2 regions of the Virgibacillus kekensis genome follow, and region 1 is predicted to be linked to the other one. Evidence: riboswitches for the same ligand, from Rfam matches in the RefSeq annotation. Region 1 holds a riboswitch; the other holds the start of a gene.
The links. Region 1 has a riboswitch for glycine ahead of ACFO3D_RS17750 (trimeric intracellular cation channel family protein). Riboswitches for the same ligand answer to the same signal wherever they lie in the genome.
Positions count from the first base shown of each region.

Region 2: linked by a shared signal. The riboswitch ahead of gcvT (glycine cleavage system aminomethyltransferase GcvT) and the one ahead of ACFO3D_RS17750 (trimeric intracellular cation channel family protein) in region 1 are both predicted to bind glycine.

Region 1 is NZ_JBHSFU010000015.1:16,425-26,805, forward strand. Features, by position in the region: gene ACFO3D_RS17735 (MFS transporter) at 1-68, shown strand, start outside; gene ACFO3D_RS17740 (DUF4256 domain-containing protein) at 206-772, opposite strand; gene ACFO3D_RS17745 (fructose bisphosphate aldolase) at 967-1,863, shown strand; gene ACFO3D_RS17750 (trimeric intracellular cation channel family protein) at 2,099-2,710, opposite strand; glycine riboswitch at 2,738-2,812, opposite strand; glycine riboswitch at 2,815-2,905, opposite strand; gene ACFO3D_RS17755 (phosphodiester glycosidase family protein) at 3,148-6,534, shown strand; gene ACFO3D_RS17760 (PTS mannitol transporter subunit IICBA) at 6,941-8,866, shown strand; gene ACFO3D_RS17765 (BglG family transcription antiterminator) at 8,970-10,381, shown strand, end outside.
Region 2 is NZ_JBHSFU010000006.1:73,916-84,296, reverse strand. Features, by position in the region: gene comGC (competence type IV pilus major pilin ComGC) at 1-253, opposite strand, end outside; gene ACFO3D_RS11310 (type II secretion system F family protein) at 267-1,226, opposite strand; gene comGA (competence type IV pilus ATPase ComGA) at 1,234-2,295, opposite strand; gene ACFO3D_RS11300 (shikimate kinase) at 2,399-2,911, shown strand; gene ACFO3D_RS11295 (YqzE family protein) at 2,963-3,142, shown strand; gene ACFO3D_RS11290 (YqhG family protein) at 3,166-3,960, opposite strand; gene ACFO3D_RS11285 (DEAD/DEAH box helicase) at 3,950-5,608, opposite strand; glycine riboswitch at 5,749-5,839, shown strand; gene gcvT (glycine cleavage system aminomethyltransferase GcvT) at 6,010-7,113, shown strand; gene gcvPA (aminomethyl-transferring glycine dehydrogenase subunit GcvPA) at 7,130-8,482, shown strand; gene gcvPB (aminomethyl-transferring glycine dehydrogenase subunit GcvPB) at 8,475-9,938, shown strand; gene ACFO3D_RS11265 (rhodanese-like domain-containing protein) at 9,982-10,353, opposite strand.

The sequences.
Region 1 (10,381 bases):
TTTCTATAATTGGCTTGATAGGGGTAATTTCTCTTAAGGAAAAACGACCGATGCAGGAGGAGTTATAACCCCCTTGATTGAAAGGTTTGGTTAGACAGGTTGATTAAAATGTCCCCATTTTCATAGGCGGCATTGCACAAAAAACCCCAAACATAAAGTATTATGAATAGTAACCTTTAAATTTGGGATTTTTAGCTTGAAATAATCAGACCCTTAACGAGCCACGGAAGCCTCTCGCAGAATAATAGGACTCTGCTCCATTGTGGTACACAAAGACAGTGTCGTAGCGACGATCACAAAAGATGGCCCCACCTAGTTCTCTGATATTGGAGGGTGTTTCCACCCAGCTAGATGTTTTAGTGTCGAAATCTCCAAGTTTTTGCATCTCTCGGTATTGTTCTTCCGTTAAAAGCTCAATGCCCATGTCAGCAGCCATATCAACAGCGTTATTTTCAGGTTTATGTTTTTTTCTTGACTCTAGTGCCTCACGGTCGTAACAAACACTTCTGCGACCTTTAGGACTTTGCGCTGAACAATCATAAAAAATGTATGCGTCATTCTTTTCATCATAACCAACGACATCTGGTTCACCGCCAGTGCTTTCCATTTCATTAAGCGACCATAGTTTTTCAGTATTATTATCCAGCTTTGCCTGGATCTCATTCCACTCAAGACCTTCATGTCGATTCATGTTTTTTTCAAAACGAGCTTTTAATGCTTTGAGTAATTCTTCACGTTGTTCTGATGACAATTCTTTATTACTTTTTGTCATGCTTGTTCCTCCTTATTTCTTTACTCATGTTATTTCAGTTTACAATAAATTATAGGACTAAACCACATTCAATACGGCACCTTAAAAAAGTAGAGGTATCCGAATGCCCATCAATAAATATATTTCCTCTTGAGTGTTACAATGAAAATGTAAATAATGCAATGGAGTCTAACTACTTTTAAGGAGTGAGATGAATGCAGGAAAAACACTTAGAAAAAATGAGAGACGGAAAAGGTTTTATCGCAGCGCTTGACCAGAGTGGTGGAAGTACACCAAAGGCGCTTGCAGCATATGGAGTATCAGAAGACGAATATTCCACCGAGGAAGAAATGTTCGATCTTGTCCATGAAATGCGAACTCGTATTATTACTGCTCCAGCATTTGATTCGGAGTATATTCTCGGAGCCATTCTATTTGAGCAAACGATGGATCGTAAAATCGAGGAAAAGTATACCGGAGATTACTTAGCTGAGGAAAAAGGAGTCGTACCATTCCTTAAAGTGGATAAAGGGCTTGCTGAGCTTTCCAATGGTGTACAAAAAATGAAGCCAATCGATGATCTTGATGAGAAACTGGAAAGAGCCAACCAGCGCGGTATGTTCGGTACAAAGATGCGCTCGGTAATTAAAGAAGCAAATCAGGATGGAATTAAAGAAGTGGTTGATCAGCAATTCGAAATCGGTAAAAAAATAATCGATGCAGGGCTGGTTCCAATTATTGAGCCGGAAGTTAATATTCATAGTTCCGATAAAGAAAAATCAGAGGAAATTTTAAAGCAAGAAATCAAAAAACATCTGGATCAATTAAACGATAATGAACTAGTGATGTTGAAACTTAGCATTCCTACCAAGGAAAATCTTTATAAAGAGCTCATCGATCATCCCCAGGTTATTCGTGTAGTGGCTTTATCAGGGGGCTATTCCAGAGATGAAGCAAACGCAAAATTAAAAAAGAACGATGGCTTAATTGCTAGTTTCTCCAGGGCATTAAGTGAAAACCTGAATGTAAACCAGACTGAAGATGAATTTAACGCAGCATTAAGAGAAGCGGTTCAATCGATTTATAATGCATCAGTTAATAAGAATAGCTAATAATTACGTATTATTAAGTTGACTGATAGCATCATTCGGTCGGCTGGTATTTACCTTTTCCCCCTCTATTTTAACATTAAAGTAGAGGGGTTTATGTCTGCGTCTTGAAATAAATCATGTAGTTTTAGAAAAGAGGGGAAGATTAACTAAATAACGATTCGAAAATAGACACATAAAAAGCTCACACTGAAGTGAGCCTTTCGTGTATAGAGAATGTATAAATCAGGATATGATTTTAATTTTTTTGTGGTTGTTGAATTGTTCTAGTAGGTAAACTCCAGCCGTATCTTTGTGAAATCCCCCGTAATAGTAAAATGATAGCGAAAAGAATATAGAATTGATAGGACTCTGATAACAAATCCATGCCTATAATGAATCCTGCAAAGAGAGCCCATAATAGATAGACATCCTGCCGTAAAACAATTGGCTTCTTCTGCGCTAGCACATCCCGAATAATACCGCCGCCTGCTCCGGTTATCGCAGCTGAAAACATAACAGCAAATAGCGGTAAGTCAATTGATTGTGCATACATTGCTCCCTGAACAGCAAATGCTGACAACCCAACCGAGTCAAAAATATTCCATTTTGTTAAAAGATCAACTGCTTTATTCGACAATAAGATGACGAAACTTATGGTGATAAGAGCAGCAATAAAAAGCGAGGTTTGTTGCCATAATTCTGTGATAGGAATGCCGGTAAAAAGGTTCCTGATAGCACCGCCACCAAAGGCAGTAATTAAACCTAATACATAAGCGCCGATAATGTCGTATTTTACCTCCAGCGCAACCACTGCCCCACTCGCCGCAAAGGCAATGGTCCCAATCATGTTCAATACATCCCAAACCATACAATCCCTCCTATCATTAAGTAAGTATCTCTGTCCTTGTACCTGAGAGTTTTACCTAATTTAGAAGGTTACCCCGTGGGTGTGTGAAACGTTCTCCAGAGAAGCGTCCTGCGGTGGTCTTTTTACCTGAGAGATTCATCTTTTCAAAGATTTGCCCCTTCGGTGACGTCCAACGTTCTCTCCCACAGCAGTCATTCGCTAGTATCATTTTTTATAATTATACAATATAGAGGAGCTGCTTGACCTGTCAAAAATTTGGTGTGCGTGAATTAATGAGTGCTGTTTCTATCAATAACTAGGACCAAACACTTAGCGTAAAAATGATACTTTCTTCCTGCGAAAATTCACAAAAATCGAGCAATTTTTTAACATTCGTTTGCTAGAATGTAATCGAATAGTAATAGAAAGGGGAGATTTATATCAAAAGAAAACGCTGGTTGGGTATTTTCTTAGCTGCCAATGTAATCATGGCTGCGTTTGGTCCATCCGTTCAAGTAAATGCGCAGTCAAATCCTGTGCCAGAGGTTCGGAGTGGGTCATCGGATCGTACGGAACCGATTGTTACGGTTGGTCCGTCGGGAAAGACGCTGCTTGCGAATGAACACACGACTACGATAGGACCTGGGATTAAGCTAAGTAGTTTTGAACGGTTTGATGCACGAGGCTGGTTGAATGGACAGGTTATGACGATTGATCTTTCCGAAGAATCGGTGTCCGCAGATTTACTTTATCCGGGTGTAGTCACTGATGCTAAGCCATTATCGGAAATGGCAAACAAGCTAGGTGCAGTAGGCGGTGTGAATGGAGACTTTTTTGATATTAATGATACGAATGCTCCTTTGGGAACAATGATTCAAGATGGGGAAATAATTAAAGGACCACAAGGATCGCATACGTTGACCGCTGGAGTTAACAAGCAGGGTTGGGGAGAAATAACGAATATTTATCTCGAAGGAACGGTCGATTTGCCTGCCGGTGATGTTCAGTTATCGGCAATGAATCAGTCGGGTATTTCTGCGAATGGAATTGGTCTTTATACATCAGTTTGGGGTGACGAAGCACGTCCGGACGGCGGAAGTTCTGTCTATGAAGTAACGGTTAGTGAAGGGAAGGTAATTGAGGTCTCCGATCAAGTCGGACAAGGAACGATCGCGGAAAATACTTATGTCTTAGTAGGCCGTGAAGCTGGAGCAGACAAGTTAAAGGAGCTTGCTGTAGGGGATAAGGTGTCGGTTTCCTATGCACCTAAAATTGACGAAGATACGTTAATGGATTTTGCGGTAGGCGGAAATGTGAAACTCGTTGAAAACGGGGAACCTGTTGCAAACTTAAATGACAGTACCACGGCACCACGAACGGGAGTCGGCTTTTCAGAAGATGGGAAAACAATGATTCTAGCTTTAGTTGATGGACGCTCGGTGGAAAGTCGTGGAATGACATACAAAGAATTGGCGGAATTAATGAAGGAATATGGTGCAAACAAAGCATTGAATATCGATGGCGGTGGCTCGTCGACAATGGTAGCTCGTACACCGGGTTATGAGGATGCCAAAGTTGTCAATAATCCTTCCGACGGTTCACAGCGGCCGGTGCCAAATGGAATTGGAATTTTTGTGGACGACGGCAGCGGGGAATTGACAAACTTTACTGTCGAGACTGTAATCGATTCAGAATACAGTAATCGAGTTTTTCCCGGTTTGAGCAGAAGTTTTATTGGGCTTGGTTATGATGAAAATTATTCACCTGTAGACATAGAAGGAATAAGCTGGCAGGCGCTTCCGTCCGATGTTGGTTCTTTTGATGAAAATGGTGTTTTTTATGCCAAGAAACCAGGTCAGGCGGTAGCCGAAGCGCAAGTGAATTCGTCAAAAGGTACGCAGGAAATCACCGTTCTTGGTAAACTGGACCGAATAGAAACAACTGAATCCTATTTAAGTATGGAAATGGGAAGAAAAGGTATGTTTTCTGTTACTGGTTATGACGAAGATGGTTATTCCGCACCAATAGAAGTACGAGATATTACACTCGAATATGATAAATCTATTATAGAGATTACAGAAAATAAAGCAGGCGGTTTTTCTGTTGAGCCCCTGAAAGATGGTGGGTCAACAACAATCAAAGTAACCGTACAAGAGAAAGTAACCCATTTGCCAGTCACGATTGGGTTGGAAACGAAAAAGGTTTCTGGATTAGAAAGTGCAGAAGGATGGACTTCTACGAGATATCCTTGGAATGTTGGGGTGTCGATGGACGTGGTCCCAGGCAGAGATGGAAACGGGCTTCAGCTTAGTTATGACTTTACAACAACAACCGCTACCCGTGCAGCATATTTACAGGCTTCCCCGAACATTGAACTCCCTGGTGATGTGCTAAAGATCGGTATGTGGGTTCACGGTGATGGGAACGGGGCATGGCTGCGCACGGTAATTGAGGACGCGACAGGTACGAACTATACGTTGAGCTTAGCCGATAAAGTGGACTGGACAGGATGGAAATACGTAGAAACCTCGCTGCCTGATGGGATCCAGTATCCAGCGAAATTATGGCGGATTTATCCGGTCGAAACGAACCCGAATAATCAGTATACCGGCCAGCTCATTTTTGATGATCTAATGGTGGAAGTACCACCATCAATCGAAATGCCTGAACAAGCTTCGGTGGAAAGAGACCCGATCATCATGCAGAATGAAGTGATTGGAAAAGAACGTTATAAGTTTGCTGTTTTGTCTGACACTCAATTTGTTGCCAAGAACCCTACTAGTAGACAAGTAGAAATGGCACGTAAAGCATTAAGGCAAATTGTCGAGCAAAACCCTGATTTTCTGGTCATCAACGGCGATCTCGTCGATACAGCGTGGAAAGAGGACTTCTCTTTTGCCAAACAAGTATTGGAAGAAGAAGTTGGAGATAGCATTCCTATATACTATACACCAGGAAATCATGAAATTGCAGGTCCTGGAAATCTAGAGAATTTCCTGAATGTATTTAAAGAAAATCGTTATACCTTTGACCATAAAGGTACAAGATTAATTTTGCTGGACTCATCAACAGGAAGTTTTCGGACGAGTGATTTTGATCAGCTTATCGAATTAAAAAAATCACTGAATGATGCAGCGACGGATCCGTCCATCAATAACGTCGTCGTGCTGGGACATCATCCAACACGTGATCCGCTGCCAACGGATAATAGTGACCTTTCTGACCCGAAAGAAGCAGAGCTGATAGAAAATTGGCTAACGGATTTCCGTGAGACATCAAAAGGAAAAGGCGCGATGTATATTAGCAGTCATGCCCATACCGTTCATTTAGAGCGAGTGGAGGGTGTACCATACATGGTCGTTGCTTCAGCAGGAAAATCACCGTATGGCTCACCGGAAAATGGCGGATTTTATGCTTGGACGATGTTTGGTATCGATCCTTCTCCAGTTCCTGATCAAGCGGTGGGACCTGAACATGCTAATGACACTAGCAAAGTAGAAGGAACAGAATGGATTCGGGCAGAGGTCCGTCCTATCCTGGAATCGATTGAATTTGACGCTCCAGAGGAACTGGCAGTAGGAGAGACGGTTAAGTTACATGCAACTGGCGTACAGCAGGGCGGATTGGAATTCCCGCTTCGCTATCCGGCTTCCATCATTTGGGAAGGCAGTGAGAATGTCTTTGTTGGAAGCGGAAGTAAACTGAATAAGGCAGAGAATTCCGGTAAGTATGCTGCAGTGTTTAATACAGAAACAAACGAACTGAAAACATTAGTAGCTGGCGTTATTTCTATTCAAGTTAAATCGAATATGAAGGAAGCTGGTGAAAAAATAGTCATCAAGTAGTTCGGAAGATTAACAAGCTTTTTTATAATTAACAGGGGAGTGGTTTACCTTATAAGAGGTAGACCACTTTTTTGTAATAAAAAAAGAGGCATGATTAAGTTACTGAACTAACGAAACAGTTGAAGAAAGTTGAGTTTCAACTCAAAAATCAGCCTGTATTTGTTTTACGCTTTTATACATTTTATTACTATCACTGTTTTTAAAATACAAACTCATTTTTATAACGAAGTGAGCTCGTACCTATTCAATCACCACCTAGAATAACACCTCAAAAATGAGAAACAATAGGTTTGTCATGACAAGTGCGACAAAGTTAGTTTTCATAGTCATTGAATCCGCCTCCATAACTCCCCTATGATTAAGCTAGAAAGTTATGATGAATGCTTTCAATGAAAGGAAGAGTAAAATGGGTCAATCAAATATTAAAGTTGCAGTACAGAAGTTCGGTAACTTTCTGAGTTCGATGGTATTGCCGAACATAGGAGCTTTCATAGCCTGGGGATTAATTACGGCTTTATTTATTCCTACTGGTTTCTTCCCAAATGAAAGCCTTGCCAAATTGGTTGGACCAATGGTTACTTACCTGTTGCCTTTATTAATAGGTTACACTGGTGGTAAATTGGTTCATGACCAGCGTGGTGGAGTTGTAGGTGCGATCGCCACGATGGGAGTTATCGTCGGAGCACCTGATACCCCGATGTTCTTAGGAGCAATGGTAATGGGGCCGCTGGGCGGTTTCGTTATTAAGAAATTTGACCAGGCGATCGACGGAAAAGTCAGATCTGGATTTGAAATGCTCGTTAACAACTTCTCAGCTGGTATTCTTGGAGGAATTCTTGCGATTCTTGCATTTTTAGGGGTAGGGCCGGCAGTAGATGCTTTTACCGAAGTACTTGTAGCTGGTGTTGACTGGTTAATTGCTGCGGGTTTACTACCGTTAACAAGTATTCTAATCGAACCTGCTAAAATCCTATTCTTAAATAATGCAATAAACCATGGTGTTCTTTCACCAATCGGTCTCGAACAGGTTCAACAAGGCGGACGCTCGATTCTATTCCTTCTAGAAGCGAACCCGGGGCCAGGCCTTGGTGTGTTATTAGCTTTCATGCTGTTTGGAAGAGGGACTGCGAAACAATCAGCTCCGGGAGCTGCCATCATTCATTTTTTTGGTGGTATCCACGAGATATACTTCCCATATGTATTGATGAAGCCAATGTTGCTTTTATCTGTCATCCTTGGGGGGATAAGCGGCGTCTTTACACTTGTTCTATTAGGTGGAGGTTTGGTTGCACCTGCATCCCCTGGTAGTATTATCGCGATTACAGCTGTTACCCCTCCAGAGGGTATGGTGTATGTAGCAAACTTTGCTGCAGTTATCGTTGCGGCGGTCGTTTCCTTCATCGTCTCGGCTCTCGTGCTTAAATCAGGCAAGCAAACTGATGAAGACATTAACGAAGCGACGAAGAAGATGGAGCAAATGAAAGGTAAAAAGAGTTCTGTTGCTGGAAACGTAACTGAAGAAACAGCAGTAAATAACGGAACTTTCCCTGAAAAAGTAAACAAGATTATTTTTGCATGTGATGCCGGAATGGGTTCAAGTGCGATGGGTGCCTCACTTCTAAAAAAGAAAGTGAAAGAAGCGGGACTTGAGGTAGCAATTACAAATACAGCGATCAGTAGTATTCCGGCTGATACAGATATTGTTATCACGCAGGAAGAATTGACACCTCGTGCGAAAAACAAGATGCCCAATGCTTATCACATCTCAGTGGACAACTTCTTATCAAGTCCTGAATACGATAAGCTAATCGCTAGCGTGCAAAATAAAATAACAGAAGAACAGGCAGAGATTGTGGAAGAATCTGAGAAAGATGCGGTAGATGTAGAGCCGAACATGGACAAAGATGATGATCTGTTGCTAGAAGAAAATATCTTTATCGGCAAAGAATTTTCCACAAAAGAAGAAGCAATTCGTTTTACAGGAGAAGCGTTAGTAAAAGCAGGTTACGTAAAAGATAGCTATGTAGATGCAATGGTTGAACGTGAAGAAATTACATCTACTTATATGGGCAATAACGTGGCCATCCCTCATGGAACGGAAGATGCGAAGAAATCTGTTATCAAATCTGGCTTCACGGTTATCCAGGTTCCAGATGGAGTAAATTTTAATGGAGAGCTTGCGAAATTGATCTTCGGAATCGCTGGGAGAGATGGTACACACTTAGAAATCCTTTCAGGTATTGCAGTTATTTGTTCCGAGCAGGAAAATGTCGACCAAATGGTACAGGCTAAAACTGCAAAAGAACTAATGGATATCATCAACAGCAAATAAACATCTCAGGCTAGAAAGGCGGGTATTCCTGCCTTTCTGTTCTGCTTTCCATGCTTTTTCTCTTGAAAGAGGGGCACATCAATAAGTGAAATGAGTGAGAAGAATGTTTATTACCTCAAGAGAAAAATCCATTATTAATTTAATCGTACGAACATCAGGTAAGCATACAGTTCACTCTCTTTCTTCGTTCTTAGATGTTAGCGTGAGAACGGTACAAAGAGACCTGAAATCAGTAGAAAAAATCCTTCAGCAATTTGATCTGGAATTGAACCGTACGGCGAACGATGGGCTATTTATTGATGGTAAAAATGAACAGATTTTCAAGCTCATACAGAACCTGACAGATGTTAATACGACCGATGAAACACCTGAAGAAAGAAAGCTTAGGTTACTTATTACATTGCTTCATGAGGGTCCTTCTTTTAAAAAACAGGTGCTAGCAAATGAGCTGAAAGTCAGCGGTGTAACGTTATCCTCCTATCTGGATGATTTAGCTGATTGGATGAGCAAATTTTCAATTACCCTTACAAGAAAAAGGGGAGTAGGAGTAGAGCTTGTAGCGGAGGAAGCTAACAAAAGGCATGCACTAGCCAGCTACTTCCTGGTTTATTTTTACGAAGAGTTAATCGAAAATTTATACATACTGCAACAGGGGGAAGAGTTAACCGAAAAAATACTCGGTTATTTTTCACCTCGCTATTTGTTAGAAATAGACCATCTGGTGAATCAAAAAATCAACAAGGGACAAACAAGGTTAGCAGACAGTGATTATATCGGTCTGATTGTACACATTTGTCTGACGATTCAACGAACTGAACATAACTTTTTGCTGCAAAAAGAATACAAAGCAGAAAGTGAATCGACGAGTGAATTTCAGTTGATGGCAACTATATGTGAAGAACTGAATGAGAAGCTAGCAATTTCGATCACTAATAGCGATATCCATTTTTTAACGATGATTTTAAGAGGCTCTAAAGTTCAGGCCGCTGATGTGGTCTATTATGATAGTGTTTTGCTGGGCAAGTTGATTAAAAACGTTATTCAGGATGTTTCATCCAAACTGCATGTCGATTTGTCGGATGATTTTTCGCTGTTTCAAGGATTGCTGGCCCATATGGAACCGTCGATTTTCCGCCTGAAACAACAGTTGGAACTGTTTAACCCATTAACGGAAGAAATAGAAAGAAAGTATCCGGTTTTATTTATGGCAGTAAAGAAAAGCCTTAAAAACGGATTTAAGGACATCGACTTTCCGGATGATGAAATTGCTTTTATCGTGCTTCATTTTGGTTCAGCTTTGCTTATGAATGAAGAGAAAGTGATGGTCAACGCGGTTATTGTTTGTCCGACAGGGATTGGAGCTTCTAAAATGCTTGCAAGCCGAATCCAGAAAGAATTGGCGGAGATAAGCTCCGTAGAAATCTTATCGATTAAAGATTTTCAAACAGCGAATCTTAATGAGTATGACCTCGTTATTTCGACTGTAAGGCTTCCTTTTACGGATGTGGATTATAT
Region 2 (10,381 bases), on a different contig from region 1:
GGCAGGTATCCTGTTCAGCTGTAATATAACCAGAGCTTTGCAGTTCAGCCATATCAAGTGGATAAGTTTTTTGTTCAATGAAATAGGCGTCAACCTGGGCCTGGACCACACTGACCAATGCATTACATCCTTTATCATACACTTCCCGGCTTTTATCACTCAGATTAGGAACAATCAGAATAATTAAAACAGAAATAATCATTAAAACAATCAGCATTTCTATTAATGTAAAGCCTCTCTGATCTTTGAACATGTTTTAGTCTCCTTTAGATGGTATTAATCAATTCAAACATTGGCCACATTAAAGCGGCGTAAATAAATACGATAAATCCCGCTAATACAATAAAGAATATAGGCTGTATCCAGGTAATTAATTTTGCAATTCTACGGTGCATTTCATCAGTTATCAATTCCGTATAGACAACGAGATCTTTCTCCAAAGCTTCGACGTCGGTATTTCTGTGAAATATTACAGATAGTTGTTTATCGAACATCGGAAGCTCTGCCAGAAGGTTGTTAATGAAAAATCCTCTTGATAGTTCTGATTCCAGCAGTGTTGCATAATAGGATAAAATCGGCTGTTTTCTTTGATCAGCCATAATATGCAGAATTTCTTTGATGGACATACCTGTTTTGAGCAGTGAACTAACATGCGAGGCAAATAATTGTGAGGTCTGCATCCTTTTATATTTGTAATAGATTGGGATCAGACGATAAACTGAAATCCGATTTTCGATAGGGAAATTTCGTTTATACAGCTGCCAGGTAAGCACTAGGATAATGAAGAGAAAAATCAGGATAGCGGCGAGAATGCCAAAGAAGTCGATAAATGAAACGGCAAGAGTTACTGCTGAAGTTGTACCATTACTAAGAAGGAAAATATCAGCAAATGAAGGGAGGACAAGCTGTTTGACAAGATATAGCATGGCCACAAAGATTATAAATAATATAGCCGGATACCGCGTAGTGTCCTGAAGTTTTTTCATAAAATATATCCGCTGTTCGTACATAAGGATGCATTTTGCAATGCTTAATTGGATATCCCCGTTTGCTCGGACAAAATAAAGGTATGAAGTAATCGTTGAATTGAAACGTTCTTTCTCAAGAGCTTCGTCTAATGTATCACTCGATTTCAATGAATTAATCACAGCTGCAGAAATTTGTTCAAGCTGACTATCCCATTTAATTATTTCGAGTGCGTCAACAAGAGGGTAGCCATTTTTCAATAATCGTTCAAGTCTTTTTAGAAATCGCAGTTGAATTTCCCTGCTGGGCGGTCTTTCCCTCTGCAGTAAAGTAAATTTCCTCCGAGATAAATCCATATGCAAAAGCCTTCTTTCGTAAATGCTCAAATGAATGAAACTGTTCATTGGTTTTCAAATCTGTTCCGTTTAGGATCATTTCCAATAACTCCCCGTCCAAAAGCTCCATAAGCGCAGCCCGTCGTGTGATTTCTCCACTTATTTGAATAGGAATTAGTTGAAGGGCGGCGATTGCGATGAGCGATTGTTTAAGGTCGGTACGCTGCAGGCCCATTTCCAGAAGCCGGTGTATTGTTCCTGCTGCATTTTTGGCGTGTAAGGTACTCAACACTAGATGGCCAGTAAGGGAGGCGTCGAATGCAAACTGTGCAGTGAAATTATCACGAATTTCTCCTACCATAATAATGTCCGGATCGTGACGAAGAGCAGCTTTTAGGCCAGTCTGATAGGTGATCCCTGCTTTCTCATTTACCTGCACCTGAAGAATATTAGAGATATCTTTTTCAATCGGATCCTCTAATGTGATTGTCTGATACGATTTTTCTGCTAAAATGGTCTGTAACAAAGTATAGAGAGTTGTTGTTTTGCCACTTCCAGTCGGACCGGTGAACAGAATGATGCCTGATCGGTTCGTTATCCATTTTTTCAGTTTTCTTAGTTGGTTGGGAAAAAGAAAAAGTTGTTCTAGCGGAAGGTTGCTGTCCTGCGGAAGAATGCGTATAGCTAGGCTTTCCATGTGGTTTACTGGAAGTGTGGACAGGCGTAAGGCGTAATGTCCTTCAGGTGTTTCATGAAAAATAGTCCCATTCTGTGGTTTGCGTATTTCACCAATATCCATGCCTGATGTAAACTTAAAGTAAGTCAGAAGTATATGATATTGACTGATTGGAATGGTTTGATGGAAAATTCTTTTTCCAAAAATTCGGAAGTAAATATTTGCTTGGTCTGGAAGGGGATAAAAGTGAATATCCGAGGCTTTGGCGGTAACAGCAGCGTGCAGAAGTTTTTCTGATATGGCGGAAGCAGTGGTCAATAAAGTTCCACCTCCTTTAGTTATCCTATATTCGACACGATTAGACGAATTCCTTCTTTTTGAAGAAAATATTTTTAAATTATTTTAAGGCGGGGATATACAAATGAAAAATCTTTTTTTGACAGGTTTTATGGGCAGTGGGAAAACAAGTGTAGGTGCAGCGTTGAGTGAACTCACCGAAGTTCCCGTGCTCGATACCGATCAAATGATTGAGGAAAAATACGATGAAAGCATAAAGGAAATTTTCCGGAAATATGGAGAATCAACATTTCGCAAATATGAAACAGAAATATTGGCCGATTTTCCACACAAAGACTGTGTTATTTCTACTGGTGGGGGAATAGTGGGAAAAAGGGATAACATCGATTCCATGAAGAAATCAGGGTATATTATTTACTTGCAGACTTCTTTTGAGGAAATAGCGAGACGGCTTAAGAATGATACGTCAAGACCTCTTTGGAACAATAATAACGGGGAAACAAAAACCCTATTTGATAAAAGGATTAAACTTTATGAAGAATATGCTGACATATCCATCCAGACTGATTACAAGTCGGCCAGAGAGATTGCGATAGAGATATTAGCAGAGCTGGACAAACAATCCTTAAGGGAATAAATTACCTTAATTAAGCTAAAACTATTACCACTAATTCAGGAGGTGGTAAAAATGTCCGGAAATGATTATATAAAATATCTTACTGAGCAAATCACCACTTACATTGATACCCCAGCGGAGGAAAAAAAGTTAAAGAAGTCAGCACACAAACACAGCATGCCAGGTTATACAAATAGATGGCTTGGTGTCCTACCTTTAGCTTTAAAAATGTTTATCAAAAAAGCAAACTGAACAGGCATTTCTGAACTGCCTGTTCAGTTATTACCATCATCGATCAGATAAAAAATTCCTCCATTAATTACCTCAAAAGTTATCCGAGGGGTATACCGCATTTTTACTTCTTCTATTTCTTTTCGCAAATCGTCTTTGAATTCTTCATCTTCTTCTTTCCCGCTGTAAAAGTGTTGTACAAGTTTAAGTTCTTCTTCCATCGTCTTTAATGATTCCTCTGCCCAGTCATGCGACTGATTATTGATGTAGCTATCCAAAACTCCTTCTATTCGTTTGAATCCACTTTTAAGTTTGATGATCGGAGAGATTGTATAACAATAATCAGAGATTGCCAGCTGAAGTGATTTCTCCTTCAGCCGGTCCATCATTTCTATCCGCATGGATCCATTAACAAGATGCAGTCCGATTGAAATAATTTCATCTCGTTTTTGTTTTCCCTGATAGCTAATTTTCACATTTGTCACAAGCCATGGGAATAAAGGTACATTATGATTAGCAACCACCTGCTCAAATAAGCGGGTGAACTTCTCATGATTTCTCAGATGTCCAAGAATTTGCTGCAGACGGGGACTGCCAAAATGGATCCACTCATTCTTGCCATCCCGTTTTTCAGGGGCGGTGATAAGGGTCAATTGCATGGGCTGACCCGGGTTTCCCATACTTTTTACATAATGCCAGTAAAAAGGCCGGTTCATAAGAGCACGGTCCATTTTTTCGTTAAGCTGGATTTTCAGTACCCCTTCATTGTTCTCGATAATGTCACAATTATGCGCTGTGAAGTAGCTTTCCAGGAATTCATTCAAATTACTAATTGCCATATCGTTCTTCCTCCTGTTCAGCCTGATCCTGTGTCATTTTAATAATAGAGGAGAGGTTATCGAGTTTTATTCTGGTTTCACCTGCCGATGACGACTCATTAAAAATGTTTTTGATTTCGGATTCAATATCGGAAATATTCAACTCATCGAGTATCTGGTCCAATTGCCCAATTACTTGCTCAAATAAATTTATCTTTTCGTAAAGTAGCGTCATAATATGTTCCTCAACCGTCCCATGGATTGCCAGATTATAAATAAAAACATCATTCTTTTGTCCATATCTGTGGATTCTTCCAATCCGTTGTTCAAGACGCATCGGGTTCCATGGTAAATCGTAATTTATAAGATGGTTGCAGAATTGGAGGTTAATTCCTTCGCCACCAGCTTCGGTTGCAATCAGAACCTGGGCATGATTTTCAAAAAGCTGTTTCATCCAGTCCTTTTTCCCTTTTTTGAACCCGCCCCGGAATGGTACAGACGATATACCATTTTCTTTCAGATACCATTGCAGATAAAGTTGTGTAGCTCGGTATTCCGTAAAAATAATTACTTTTTCATCACCTATCCGCTTAATAAGTTCAAGAACTTTTTCTGCTTTCGAATTTGAGGGGAGCTGTCCGAGCTTTTCAGCGATTGGTTTGATAAATTCAACCCTGGCTTCATCGGTTGCCATTTTTTGGAGTGACAGGAAACATGCCTCTTTGGAAGAACACAATTCACGTAGCAACGTTATTTTGGAAAAGGCAGGGAAAGCAGCAGTCATGCTCTCAAGCTGAGTATATACGTCCTTTTCCTGATCGGTAAATTCAATCCAGATTGATTCAATATTCCGCTTAATTGTGTCCATTTGTGTGCTGTTTCGGGTATTACGAATCATCACTTTTTGAACAAGCTGTTTCAGATAGGCATCCTGTTTAATTCTTTTACGGTCTTTTCCAAAGCGATCCAGAAATGAATCAAAGTCTCCCAGATGGCCTGGCTTCAAAATAGATACCAGATTAAATATTTCCACCAACTGATTCTGTACAGGTGTAGCTGTTAGAAGCAGGCAGTATTTTTTCTTAAGCGAACGTACGAACGCAAAGTTTTTGGTTTTATGATTCTTAAGTTTATGGGCCTCGTCTATTAAAATAAAATCATAGTCAATTTCCTGAATTTGTTCCTTGTGTGGTGAGCGTTTTGCCGTGTCGATAGATGTTATCATCACATCACACTGGTCCCAGCCATAGTTTTTACGGTGCGCAATAGCAGGAATGAAAAATTTCCCATTAAGTTCTTTCGCCCACTGGTTCACAAGTGAAGCAGGAACCAGAATGAGTGCTTTCCTTACCAGGCCACGCAGCATATATTCTTTTAAGATAAGACCAGCTTCAATGGTCTTTCCGAGACCTACCTCGTCGGCGAGGATTGCTCTCCCGCTCATTTCTTCGACAACCTGTTTGGCAGAGTCTATCTGGTGGTCAAGAAACTCCATATGGGGAAGGTAATCCAACGCTTTTAATCCTTCAAATGTCGGAGCCATTGTTGTCTGCTCTGCCTCGTATGCCATTCTAAAAAGCTCCCACGAAGAAAGAGGCTCATCATTTTCAAGTTTTACTTCCAGTTCATCAATAAACCCGGAATCTTTCTGCAGTTCTATCTGGTCCATAACAAACTTCCTTTTTAATTAGTAATAATTATAGCTATTTTTACAATGTTTCCTATGATATAATGTGACTGTATAATAGTGGAGATTTTTCCGGACTTACGGTATATAGTATATCCAATACTTAAAATTTAATTATGCGAATGAATACAAGGGGAGAGCTTACTTTTAATAGTAACGCCGAAGGAGCAAACTTGGAGTGAATCTCTCAGGCAAAAAGACTCTTGTAGGACGCAACTCTGGAGAGTGTTTACGGCTAGTAAACCACCAACGAAGCAAGTGCTTTCAGGGAAATGGATGCGTTTTCCGAGGCACGCAACTTTCTGGTTGTAGGACAGAGATTTCCCTGGATAGTCAGAGGAATCTCTATTTTTATGTAAAAAAATAATAGGGGAGTGGATGGAATGAGTGAATTGAAGAGGACGCCATTGTTTCCTGAGTATGAAAAATCAGGCGGCAAAACAATCGATTTTGGCGGATGGTATTTACCTGTTCAGTTTAAAGGGATTAAGCATGAACATGAGGTAACCCGGACAAAAGCTGGATTATTCGATGTATCCCATATGGGTGAAATTATTGTTAAAGGGTTCGACAGTGAAGCGTTTTTGCAAAAGGTCATGACCAATGATATTTCCAAGCTAACCCCAAAACGGGCCCAGTACACATTTATGTGCTATGAAGATGGTGGCACCGTCGATGATTTGATTGTTTACATGATTGAGGAGAACTATTATTTACTTGTAGTCAATGCAGCAAACACCGAGAAAGACTTTGAATGGTTGAAAAAAAATAATGATACTGGGGCAGTAATCGAAAATGTATCACCTGATTATGTTCAACTCGCGCTGCAGGGACCGAAAGCACAAACTATTTTGCAAAAACTTACGGAAACGAACTTAAATGAAGTTAAGTTTTTCCGATTCGAAAATCCGGTTTATTTTAATTCTATTGATAATCCGGCGATTGTTTCCAGAACCGGGTATACTGGTGAGGATGGATTCGAAATCTATATTTCTTCCAACAGTGGCAGAGACCTTTGGAATCTTATTCTTGAAGCTGGAGCACCTGAAGGAGTGGAGCCTATAGGGCTTGGGGCCCGTGATACCCTTCGTTTTGAGGCGAAACTTCCTCTATATGGACAGGAGATTTCAAAAGACATATCACCAATAGAAGCCGGAATGAAATTCGCGGTTAAATTGAAAAAAGAATCCGACTTTATTGGTAAGGAAAAACTGAAAGAGCAGGCTGAAAACGGTCCTTCACGTAAGCTTGCAGGAATCGAAATGATTGATAAGGGTATTCCGAGAACTGGATATTCAGTTTTTGCTGGTGACCGTGAAATCGGCTTTGTTACAACTGGCACACAATCACCAACATTAAATAAAAATGTGGGCCTTGCTATTCTGGATAGTGAGTATACCGATCTCGGAACAGAACTTGAAGTACAGGTACGTAAGCGCAGATTGAAAGCAAAAGTAGTGGAAACACCATTTTACAAACGCGGATAAATAAGGAGGGGTTTACATGGAATTTCGTTATTTGCCAATGACGGATGCCGACAAACAGGATATGCTGAATACTATCGGTGTTGAGTCGACTGATGCATTATTTTCAGATATTCCGGAAAAAGTTCGTTTTAAAGGGGAGCTTAACCTTAAAAAGCCTGCAAATGAACAGCAGCTTAAGAAGGAGCTTGCCAGACTTGCAAAGAAAAATGCCAATTTAATAGAGTATAGTTCATTTCTCGGGGCTGGGGTATACGATCATTTTATCCCCTCAGTCGTCGATCATGTTATATCCCGATCAGAGTTTTATACAGCATACACGCCATATCAGCCTGAGATTTCTCAGGGTGAACTTCAGGCAATCTTTGAATTCCAAACAATGATTTCTGAATTAACCGGAATGGGGGTAGCGAATTCCTCCATGTATGATGGCGGAACGGCGCTCGCTGAGGCTGTTACTTTAAGTGCCGGGCAGACAAAGCGCAAAAAGGTTTTAGTTTCAAAAGCAGTTCATCCGGAATCAAGGGCAGTGATCCATTCATATGCAAAAGGGCCGGATTTGGAAATCGTGGAAATCGATCAGCATAATGGCCGGACAGATTTGAACCAACTGGCTGATGAACTTGACGAAAACACTGCAGGCGTTGTTATGCAGTACCCGAACTTCTTTGGTCAAATCGAACCATTAAATGAAGTGAATGATATTATTCGCACCCAGAAAAAAACAATGTTTATCGTATCCAGCAATCCGCTCGCACTTGGCTACCTGACCCCACCTGGCGAATTTGGAGCAGATATTGTGGTTGGTGATACACAAGTATTTGGAATTCCAGCTCAATTCGGCGGTCCACATTGTGGTTATTTTGCCACCACGTCGAAATTGATGCGTAAAGTGCCAGGGCGGCTTGTCGGACAAACTACCGATGAGGATGGACAGCGAGGCTTTGTACTGACACTGCAGGCTAGAGAGCAGCATATCCGTCGTGATAAAGCGACATCAAATATTTGTTCCAACCAGGCGTTAAACGCACTGGCAAGCTCGGTTGCCATGAGTTCAATTGGCAAGAACGGTCTCAAAAAAATGGCTGAACTAAACATGCAGAAAGCTCGATATGCGAAGCAGCAATTTGAAAAAGCAGGTTTCAAAGTAACTGCGGATGGGCAATTTTTCAACGAGATAGTTGTCGGACTAGATCAGGATATTAATGAAGTTAATGAAAAACTTCTTGATAAGGGTATAATTGGAGGATACGATTTGGCTCAAGATTATCCCGAATTGAAAGGTAATATGCTAGTGGCGGTAACAGAAATCCGGACAAAAGAAGAGATTGATACTTTTGTCAATGAATTGGGGGATATCATCCATGGCTAATACAGATTTTCCATTAATTTTTGAACGGAGTAAAGAAGGAAGAACAAGCTATAGTCTGCCGGAACTTGATGTACCTGAAGTGGATTTGGACAATGAATTTGACGATTCCTTTATTCGCAAAGAAGCTCCAGATTTACCGGAAGTAAGTGAACTCGAAATTATGCGCCATTACACCGCTTTATCACGAAGAAATTATGGTGTGGATTCAGGGTTTTATCCGCTGGGGTCCTGTACAATGAAATATAACCCAAAAATCAATGAAGACGTGGCCAGATTCGAGGGATTCAGCCACATTCATCCCCTTCAGCATCCTAAGAGTGTACAGGGAGCAATGGAGATGCTTTATGACTTGCAGTCCTCATTGAAAGAAATTACCGGAATGCAAGAGGTTTCTCTTCAACCGGCTGCTGGAGCGCAAGGTGAATGGACTGGATTGATGATGATCCGCGCTTTTCATGAAGCAAACGGTGATTATAACCGTACGAAAGTAATCGTGCCTGACTCCGCGCACGGAACTAATCCAGCATCTGCGACAGTGGCAGGTTTTGATGCAGTTACCGTAAAATCCAACGAAAAGGGAATCGTTGATCTCGAGGATTTGAAGCGGGTTGTTGGGGAAGATACTGCAGCATTAATGCTGACAAATCCTAATACACTTGGTCTTTTTGAGACAGAAATCCTTGAGATGGCAGAAATTGTCCATGAAGCAGGTGGAAAGCTGTATTATGACGGTGCAAACTTGAATGCAATTATGGGTTATACTCGTCCAGGCGATATGGGATTTGATGTAGTACACCTGAATCTGCATAAGACTTTTACCGGCCCACACGGTGGAGGTGGACCTGGTTCCGGACCTGTTGGGGTATCAGATGAACTGGCTCCATATTTGCCAAAGCCTGTATTAATAAAGAAAGACGGTATGTACCAATTTAATTATGATCGTCCACAGTCAATTGGCCGGGTGAAACCGTATTACGGAAACTTCGGTATTAACCTTCGTGCATATACCTATATCCGTACAATGGGCGCCGAAGGGCTGAAAAAAGTTAGTGAGTATGCCGTACTGAATGCCAACTACATGATGCGTAAGCTGGAAAGCGAATATGTACTGCCATATGACCAGCATTGCAAGCATGAGTTTGTACTGTCAGGCAAGAAACAGAAGAAACTGGGAGTTAGAACACTGGATATTGCAAAACGCCTACTTGACTTTGGCTATCACCCACCAACAATCTACTTCCCATTGAATGTGGAGGAAGCATTAATGGTCGAACCGACTGAAACGGAATCAAAAGAAACTCTTGATGGTTTCATAGATACAATGATTGCCATTTCAAATGAAGCAAAAGATAATCCGGAAATTGTTCAGGAAGCGCCACACAATACGGTGATGAAGCGGATGGATGAAACAACCGCTGCACGTAAACCAGTCCTGCGATATACTCCGGAAGTCTAATAATATTAAGGTTAATAAAAAAACAAGGATGAGGCTAAAAACCTCATCCTTGTTTTACTTTCCCGTTCCATTTCTTAAATCCGCCTTTTAACTGATTGATGTCCTCATACCCCTTTTTATGAAGTAGCTGAGCAGCTCTTGCAGCTCTGGTACCATTCGCGCAATACAGGTATACCGGTTTATCTTTACGTATTTCAATAAGCCGCTGCTTCATTTGGGTAACTGGTATATTTCTAGCCCCAAGAATATGACCATTCTTAAATTCCTGAGGTTCACGAACATCAATTAACTGTGCTTTACGGTAGCCTTCCCGAAACTGATCCTCGGTCAGTATGGTTACCACGTTTTTTTGTCTGAAGTAACGAAAAACTCCGAAACCAACCAGAAGAACAAGTGCTATTACTAAAAATTCCATTCTATATCCCCCGTAATTCAACATTATA